Regions from separate parts of the Bilifractor sp. LCP21S3_F8 genome, predicted to be linked through region 2. Evidence: a T-box and tRNA genes for the amino acid it is inferred to sense, from the RefSeq annotation. Region 2 holds a T-box; the other holds one or more tRNA genes.
What was found. The T-box of region 2 lies ahead of ACTQ3A_RS04080 (valine--tRNA ligase). A T-box ahead of a tRNA ligase gene usually reads a tRNA of that ligase, here a tRNA-Val.
Positions count from the first base shown of each region.

Region 1: it has a tRNA-Val gene. The T-box ahead of ACTQ3A_RS04080 (valine--tRNA ligase) is inferred to sense a tRNA for this amino acid. The anticodon was not compared.

Region 1 covers NZ_JBQKIK010000001.1:67,586-72,013, forward strand. The annotation lists gene ACTQ3A_RS00285 (Kae1-like domain-containing protein) at 1-671, shown strand, start outside; gene ACTQ3A_RS00290 (TVP38/TMEM64 family protein) at 926-1,732, shown strand; tRNA gene ACTQ3A_RS00295 (tRNA-Val) at 2,099-2,172, opposite strand; gene ACTQ3A_RS00300 (glutamine--tRNA ligase/YqeY domain fusion protein) at 2,512-4,215, shown strand.
Region 2 covers NZ_JBQKIK010000005.1:100,331-104,758, forward strand. The annotation lists gene ACTQ3A_RS04080 (valine--tRNA ligase) at 1-1,684, opposite strand, end outside; T-box leader at 1,747-2,001, opposite strand; cobalamin riboswitch at 2,417-2,603, opposite strand; gene ACTQ3A_RS04085 (histidine phosphatase family protein) at 2,837-3,613, opposite strand; gene ACTQ3A_RS04090 (sigma-70 family RNA polymerase sigma factor) at 3,709-4,353, opposite strand.

The DNA.
Region 1 (4,428 bases), on a different contig from region 2:
TGCAGCCGGTTCAGCTTCTCGGAGGCAGGGACGATACGAAAAACGCGCAGATGGTACTTGCCTGCATGATGAATGATGCGGAGGACAGAGGTCTGATCTGGGAGGATTATGAGTCAGATCAGATTCTCGATCCGAATCTGCACCAGACGATCGCAATTGCACTTGACGCGGGAAGAGACACTTATATCTCAACGTCACTGCTGCGGCTGTTCGATGCAGCCGCGGCAGTGCTCGGCATCTGCGAGGAGAATACCTATCCCGGTGAATGCGCAGAGAGGCTTGTGGAGGCAGCCAAAAATGCGGTCAGCAAATGGAATGACGGTACATTTGGAATGGCGGCACATCAGATTGATGTTCTCAAGAACCGGTATCCGGTAAGGATGATTCTAGAGAAGAAAAACGGCGAGTGGATTGCTGACGGCCCGCGTCTGATCGGAGATCTTCGCATGGCAAAGGACGGCGGCATTCCGACGGATGAGCTTGCACTGGAATTTCATGACGCGGTAGCGGAGATGACGGTCAAGATGTGTGAGAATATAGTTGCCGATGCTTCCGGGAATGGAATTCAGGTAAACCGTGTCGTGCTGAGCGGAGAAATTTTTGTTGACGATATACTGAGGGAGCGCACGGTTAAAGGACTTCAGGACAAGGGATATCAGGTGTATTACTGAGACGGTACAGCCTTGGCGGAGCCGATATGGTTCGACTTCGGGACAAGGGATATCAGGTGTATTACCGAGAACGGAACGGCTCATATCCTGCAGGGAATGTTGAATTTGACAGGAGACATCTTTTCTTATATAATCTAATGGTTGTCTGGCCGGGTGCGCAGATAATGCGCTTTTTCCGGCAGGGAAGTATCCGAACTTCCGATTCAGCCTGTTTTGCTGCAGAAGCGGTATACAAATCAGAATTTGGAGAATATATGGAAAAGAAGGATTTCAGCTGCTTCTGGAGAAAACACTGGAAGCTGTTCGCTTATATCGGCGTACTTGCTGCCGCTGTGCTGCTGATCTGGTTCGCGTTCGGCGATATGATCCCGCAGTATCTGAAATTACTGCGCGGCGGCGATGAGAAGGAAATTGAATCGTTTATCAATAGGGAGGCTTCCTGGAAGGGCCCGCTGTCGATCATCGTGCTGGCTGCGCTTCAGGTTGTCAGTATAGTCTTTCCGGGATTTGCAATTCAGATTGCATCCGGTGTAATCTATGGCTGGTTCCATTCTTTCTTGATGTGCTACTTCGGCTTTTTGCTGGGAAACCTTCTGGTGTTCTTTTTTGCGAGAAGGATGGGGAACCAGATTGCCGGATTCGCGCCGGTGAAGAAGAACAAGAACAGTTGGATCAAGGAAAAGCTGAAGACGACCAAACCGGAGTTTGTGGTTGCTTTTGTGAACCTGCTCCCTATTCTTCCAAATGGAATTATTCCGTATATTGCTGCTGGATCTTCGATCACGACGCTTCACTATTTTATTGCGATTGCTGTTACAAGCTGGATACAGATTTTCTTCAACTGCCTCGCGGGCGGGTTCATCAAGCACGGGCAGTATCTGTTCATGGTGCTTGCGCTGGGATTCCAGATCTCTGTTCTGATTTTTGTCACCCTGAAGAGAAAATGGCTGATGTCGTTGATTCCCGGCGGAGACGAGTCGGAAGAGGATGAACCGGATTCGAAAATCGGCCTGTCAAAGCATATCAAAACAGACAAAGAGAAGAATGACACAGCTGTCTGATTATCTGTATCGTATCATGTGATGCTGAATGGAGCTTTCTTTTCCAGGCAGTGGCGGATATATCTTTTTCTTTTCATTTTGTTGGAAAAATTTTTCTTGCTACAGGTAAATTCTGTGAGTCTGTTTCTGTGTATGCGGAGACAGGCTTTTTTTATGGGATGAGACGGTTTTTCCGGAGATCAGCAGCCATCCACGCAGGCACCGTTCCGCTCTGCTATGGATGTGAAATTATGCTGTGGATGCGGAGCTCTGCTGTGGTTGTGAAATTAGGCTATGAAGGTGGTGCCTTGCAACTAGGAAGAAAAACAGGCAGACCCCGCTGCGACAAAAGGCGCGTATCCGATTACTCGGATACGCGCCGAACAGTGGGGGCAACGAGGATCGAACTCGTGACCTTTCGCGTGTGAGGCGAACGCTCATCCCGGCTGAGCTATGCTCCCATCAATACTCAGGTTATCACTTTTTCCATCAAAATGCAATGAAAATTTGTCAGAAAATTCAAATTTTGACGCAAACTTAAGTCACTGCGGCACAAGCCCGGGCCCTTGCGATGCAAGCTCACGCCTTGCACGCAAGCGCAAGTCTTTGCAAAGGAAGATATCGTGCAGGATGACAGTTTGTATGAAAGGCAGATGAAGGCAGCCGCGGGGCAAGGTTATGCTTTGAAAAATGAAAAAGTTATGATATGATGTTATCTCAGTGAAAGACTTTAGATATCTGCCGAAACGGTGTACGTCCCGGTGGATAAATGATACAGGAATCGAGGAGGAACTGACACAATGGCGATCGAAGAAACTTCTAAAGAACAGGGGTCGGGTGAGGCGGAAAGAGAAGTCGTTTCCCGGAACTTTATCGAGCAGGAAATCGATAAAGATCTGAAGGAAGGCAGATATGACACGGTTATGACACGCTTTCCGCCAGAGCCGAACGGGTACCTTCACATCGGCCACGCAAAGTCGATCCTTTTGAATTATGGCATCGCGAAGGAATATAATGGTCAGTTCAATCTCCGTTTTGATGACACAAATCCCACAAAGGAAAAGGGAGAATTTGTAGAGGCAATCAAGCGTGACGTGGAGTGGCTCGGTGCGAAGTTCAACGGTCCGTTCTTTGCATCAGACTATTTTGACAAAATGTATGAGGCTGCGCTCAAGCTGATCCGCGATGGAAAGGCTTATGTCAGTGATCTGTCCGCTGATGAGATTCGTGAGTACCGTGGAACATTGACGGAGCCGGGAAGGGATGATCCGAATCGGAACAGAAGCGTAGAAGAGAATCTCGATCTGTTCGAGCGGATGAAAAACGGCGAGTTCGAGGACGGATCAAAGGTTCTCCGGGCGCGAATCGATATGAAAGCGGCGAACATCAATATGAGAGACCCGATTATCTACCGGATCGCTCATCTGCATCACCAGAATACGGGAGACAAATGGTGCATTTATCCGATGTATGATTTTGCCCATCCGCTGGAGGATGCCTTCGAGGGCATTACCCATTCTCTCTGTACGCTGGAGTTTGAGGACCACCGGCCACTGTATAACTGGGTGGTGGAGAACGTGGGCTTTGCGCACCCGCCGAGGCAGATTGAGTTCGCGAAGCTCTACCTGACCAATGTAGTCACCGGTAAGAGATATATCAAGAAACTGGTGGAGAACGGAACTGTCGATGGTTGGGATGACCCGCGTCTTGTCACCATCGCCGCGCTCCGCAGAAGAGGATATACGCCGGAATCGATACAGAAGTTTATCAGCCTTGGAGGAATTTCGAAGGCCAACAGCTCCACAGACTATGCGATGCTGGAGTACTGCATACGGGATGATCTGAAGACCAGAGTTCCCAGAATGTATGCGATCCTGGATCCGGTAAAGCTGATTATTGACAATTATCCCGAGGGGCAGACCGAGGAGTTTACGGTTCCGAACAACCCGGAGAATGAGGCGCTGGGGAGCCGCACGGTTACTTTTTCCCGTGAACTGTATATCGAGCGGAATGATTTTATGGAGAATCCGCCGAGGAAATATTTCCGGATGTTCCCGGGCAATGAAGTGCGCCTGATGCAGGCTTACTTTGTAAAGTGCGTTGATTTCCGCAAGGATGAAAATGGAAAAATCACCGAGATCCACTGTACCTACGATCCGGCGAGCCGCGGCGGCAACAGCCCGGACGGTCGAAAGGTGAAGGGAACGATCCACTGGGTGAATGCAGCAGATGCGAAGCCTGTGGAGATGCGTCTCTATGAGAATCTGATCGATGAGGAAAAGGGCGTGTACAATGAGGACGGCACGATGAATATCAATCCGGATTCTCTTGAGGTTCTCCAGGGAGTGGTCGAGCCCGCTCTGGCAGAGGCAAAGCCCTATGAGAGCTTCCAGTTTGTGAGAAATGGTTTCTTCTGTGCTGACGCGAAGCTGTCGAAGTCCGGAAAGCCGGTGTTCGGCAGAATCGTATCGCTGAAGAGTTCCTTCAAGCTTCCGAAGGCATAAGAGAATCAGAGAAACTTCAGAAGGCATAAGAGAATCGGAGAAACCTCAGAAGACGTAAGAGGTCCGGAGAAACTCCGGAAGGCACAAGAGGTCCGGAGAAACTTTCAAGACATAAGAAGTCCGGAGAAGTCTTCAAGGACATAAGAAGTCCGGCGCAGACTGACGCTGATATTCATTACAAAAAGGCTGCTGTATCACTGCTTCCTGCAGGTG
Region 2 (4,428 bases):
TACCCGGAGCATTTCCGGTCATGAGCGTCAGACGCAGCGCGTCCGCGCCGTACTTGTCAATCACCTCGATGGGATCAATGCCGTTTCCAAGGGACTTGCTCATTTTTCTTCCCTGAGAATCACGGACAAGACCGTGAATCAGCACATGGTGGAAGGGAACCTTCCCGGTCTGCTCAATTGCGGAAAACACCATCCGGATAACCCAGAAGAAGATGATGTCATACCCGGTCACCAGCACATCTGTCGGATAGAAGTACTCCAGCTCCGGCGTCTTGTCCGGCCAGCCAAGCGTAGAGAACGGCCAGAGCGCGGACGAGAACCAGGTATCCAGCGTATCCTCCTCCTGACGGAAATGCGTTCCTCCGCACTTCGGGCATTTTGCAGGCGCTCCGCCGCGCTGTACAACCATTTCTCCGCAGTCCTCGCAGTAATAGGCCGGAATTCTGTGTCCCCACCACAGCTGCCGGGAGATACACCAGTCCTTGATGTTCTCCAGCCAGTGTGTATAGGTCTTGCCATAGCTCTCCGGAACGAACTGCAGATCGCCGCTGTTCAGCGCATCCAGCGCAGCCTGTCCCATCTCCTTCATCCGGACAAACCACTGTGGCTTGACCATCGGCTCGACAGTTGTATGGCACCTGTCATGAGTACCTACAGAATGCGTGTGCGGAACGACCTTGACCAGAAGTCCCAGGTCCTCCAGATCCTTTACAATTGCCTTTCTCGCCACATAACGGTCCATACCCGCATATTTTCCGCACTTCTCATTCATGGTTGCATCATCATTCAGAATGTTGATTTCCTCGAGATTGTGACGTTTTCCTACCTCGAAGTCATTCGGATCATGAGCGGGAGTGATCTTTACACAGCCGGTTCCGAATTCCTTATCCACGTATTCATCCGCAATGACCGGTATCTCGCGGTCGGTCAGCGGCAGCTTCAGCATCTTGCCGACCAGATCCTTATATCTCTCATCATCCGGATTTACGGCAACCGCGGTATCGCCCAGAAGCGTCTCCGGACGTGTCGTCGCGATCTCGACAAATCTTCCCTCTTCACCCACGATCGGATAATTGATGTGCCAGAAGAATCCGTCCTGATCCACATGTTCTACTTCTGCGTCTGACAGAGAGGTCTGACACTTCGGACACCAGTTAATGATACGGCTTCCCTTATAGATCCAGCCCTTCTCATAAAGGCGACAGAAAACCTCCTCAACCGCTTTTGAGCAGCCCTCATCCATCGTAAAGCGTTCTCTCTCCCAGTCAGCGGAGGATCCGAGCTTACGCAGCTGTTTCATGATCCGACTTCCATAGTTATCCTTCCACTGCCAGCAGTATTTCAGGAATTCCTCGCGGCCGATCTCGCGCTTGTCAATGCCCTTATCCTTCAGCATATTTGTGACCTTTACCTCGGTCGCAATGGCCGCGTGGTCGGTACCCGGCTGCCAGAGTGCCTCATATCCCTGCATTCTCTTGTACCGGATCAGGATGTCCTGCATCGTATTGTCCAGTGCATGTCCCATGTGCAGCTGACCGGTTACATTTGGCGGCGGCATAACAATGGTAAACGGCTTTTTGTCCGGGTTCACCTTTGCGTGAAAATATCCCTTGTCCATCCAGTTCTGGTAAATACGGTCCTCAATGCCCTTCGGATCGTAGGTTTTGGCAAGTTCCTTACTCATGAAAAAAATCCTCCTCTGCCTTTTGGAAAAGCGAAAAAATAAAAGCCCCCTGCACACATCGTGCAAAGGGCGATCATATCGCGGTACCACCTTGCTTCACATATGTATCCGCGAAAGCAGAATCATATATGCCTCATTCTATCCGTTAACGGGGATCAGGCGGGAATCCCTGGCGACATGACGGAATGCTTTTCCGCGTCCTCAGGATTCCGACTCAGAAGCTACCTTCCGCACAGGGAAAACCCGGACCTCTCTCAGCAGCTGAAGTCCTCTCTGTCGGTGCCGTTGTGCGTACTCCTCTTCGTCACAGTCTTTTCATATTTAACGTTAATCATAATAAGGAAGTTTTCTTTTGTCAAGCGGATCCTGACCGCCCATAAACGCACAAAAAAAACGCCCTTGCAAAGGCGTATTGTCATCTCAACCCGGTATCCTCAGTTTTCTCTGCTGCAGGAGGCAAAAGCTCCGAAACGAGGTCTCGGCCGGAATCTGTTATCTCATCTCTGTCTTGTCTGTCACAAGAGGGGCGGGAACTCCAGAACAGCTTCTGTTCTGCGGAAAATCGTCAGCCATCTGTTGCGGAGGAAATGGTACGATAAAACATTGGCGTGCTCTGAAGAATCTCACCCTGCCGTAAAACCATGCATAAATCCTGCTCAAGGTCTCTGGCGGAGTGATTACTCGTTCAGACATTCCATATCTTCATAAAATGAAAGCTTTGCTCGGAAGCTTTAACCTATAACCTCTCAGGCAGGTTTCCTGACTCACGGATCAACGTTTCATGCGCCTTCTCATATGTGCGGACATACAATGGCATTTGCATCTCGCTCCCCGTATACAGTGACCGGATCGTCCAGGCCTTTCACCTGGTTCCCTCTCAGACCCCTTCTGAGGTCTCACCTGAAAAGCTGATATAGAATTTATACACGTCAATTATCATATGACAGATCGTTCCGATTGTCAAGACCCGAATGAAACGTTTCGCATCTGTCCGAATGAAACGTTTCGCATCTGTCTGATTGAAACTTTTCGCATTTGCGGTTCACACATTCATGATTATTCATGACTGACGGGTAAGGAATTAACAGTCCGTTTGCCATTCACCCTTTAAAAGCATTGTGACCCGCTGCAGTTTCCGTGCCGCCGGCATCTTCAATGTCTCTGCGACATGTCCGAATAAACCTCACAAAAGCGTCCCATGAAAGAGGGCTCCTCGTGACCCGCCTTCAGGTGTGAGATATCTCCGATCCTCAGCGCGCGGAAGATCGCCGTACAGGATTCTCTTTCCTCCGTCACGAGCTCCGTCACAGATGAAGGCTGCATGCAAAGGAAGTGCCAGGGAATGAACGGCGAACAGTTCCACAGATGTGACAGCAGTACGCAGCTGACCCCGAAGTGGCAGAATAGCGCCACGGTCTTTCTCGATTCTTTGCTCACATGGTAGCAGCCGTTTTCTCTCCGGTATCCGTATCCTTCAAGCAGACGATCCAGCTCCCCGGTCACCCAGTCGTAGACCTCCGTCATATTGCTGTTCTGCGCCACAAGAGTCTCCCTCCATTTTTCGGGATCCAGATAAGCCGGATCCTGCATCAGCGACGAAGGAAGCATGTCCCACGGAATTCCACGCGCAAGAGTCCCGTCTTCCAGTTTTCGCGCGTCCGGATATGCTTTCCTGAGTACATCCGAATGGTTGATATCCATCCTGCACTCAAATTCATGCAGCCATTCCATTGTTTTTCCATTTTCCCCAAGCTTTTCCAGAGTATATGAGGCAGTTTTCTGTGCCCTGCCCATGGGGGACATATAAATATCATCAATCTCTTCTCCGGCAAGAAGATCGGCCAGAAGTTCCGCCTCCCGGTCTCCCTTTTCCGTCAGCGTATCATGTACATAATCCGGGTCACCATGTCTGATCAGTAATAATCTCATATGAAATTCCTATCTTCCTTCTCTTAAGGATAACGATTAAGCACCTCAATTTCGAGTCAGCACCTCAATCTCTAGAACGTATTCTTCTCTCGATATCAGAAGTCCCGGGCTCTTCGGCTCCCGGGCTCCTCATAATGATTTTGCAAGCGAACGATGCTCATTTTGAAGGAAAAACAGCATCCTGTCAAGACCGGAAAGGCCGGATAAATGCACTGGCAAAACCACTCACGCATCCGAAAACAGCGGGACTGCATGCACAGCCCCGCCGCTCTACCTCTTACAAGCCGCGTCTTCACGGTATTCTCGTTCAGCCTGAGTACTTCCGCAATTTCACGAATCGTCAGTTCATCCGCATAATAAAGTGTAAGAATCATCCCATATTTCTCATCGACTCCCTGTATCAGTTCCCTAAACGAATCCCCTTCATTTTCCTCCCAGTTCTGCATTTCTGTTTTCTCGGGAATTTCTCCACTTCTGTCGTAGTGGGCCTGATCCCGGATAATCGCGTAACAATGATTCAGGAGGATTCGAATCATCCAGGTACGAAAAACCGCCGGATTCTTCAGCGTGTATATTTTTTCGAAGCACGTCAGAATGGTCTCCGCGACCGCATCCGATGCATCCTCATTATTCCGCAGAACCGACCAGGCTGTCTTATACATGATCTGCGTATTCTGATCCATCAGTTCAAGAAACGCATCTGTATCTCCATTTATTGCTCTTCTAACCAGTTGTTCCAAATGAAAGCTCCTTTAGAATATATGTCTTCCCGAAATCATATCGCCGTTTCCAAGGGCCTCTTTTCCGGCGTTGAA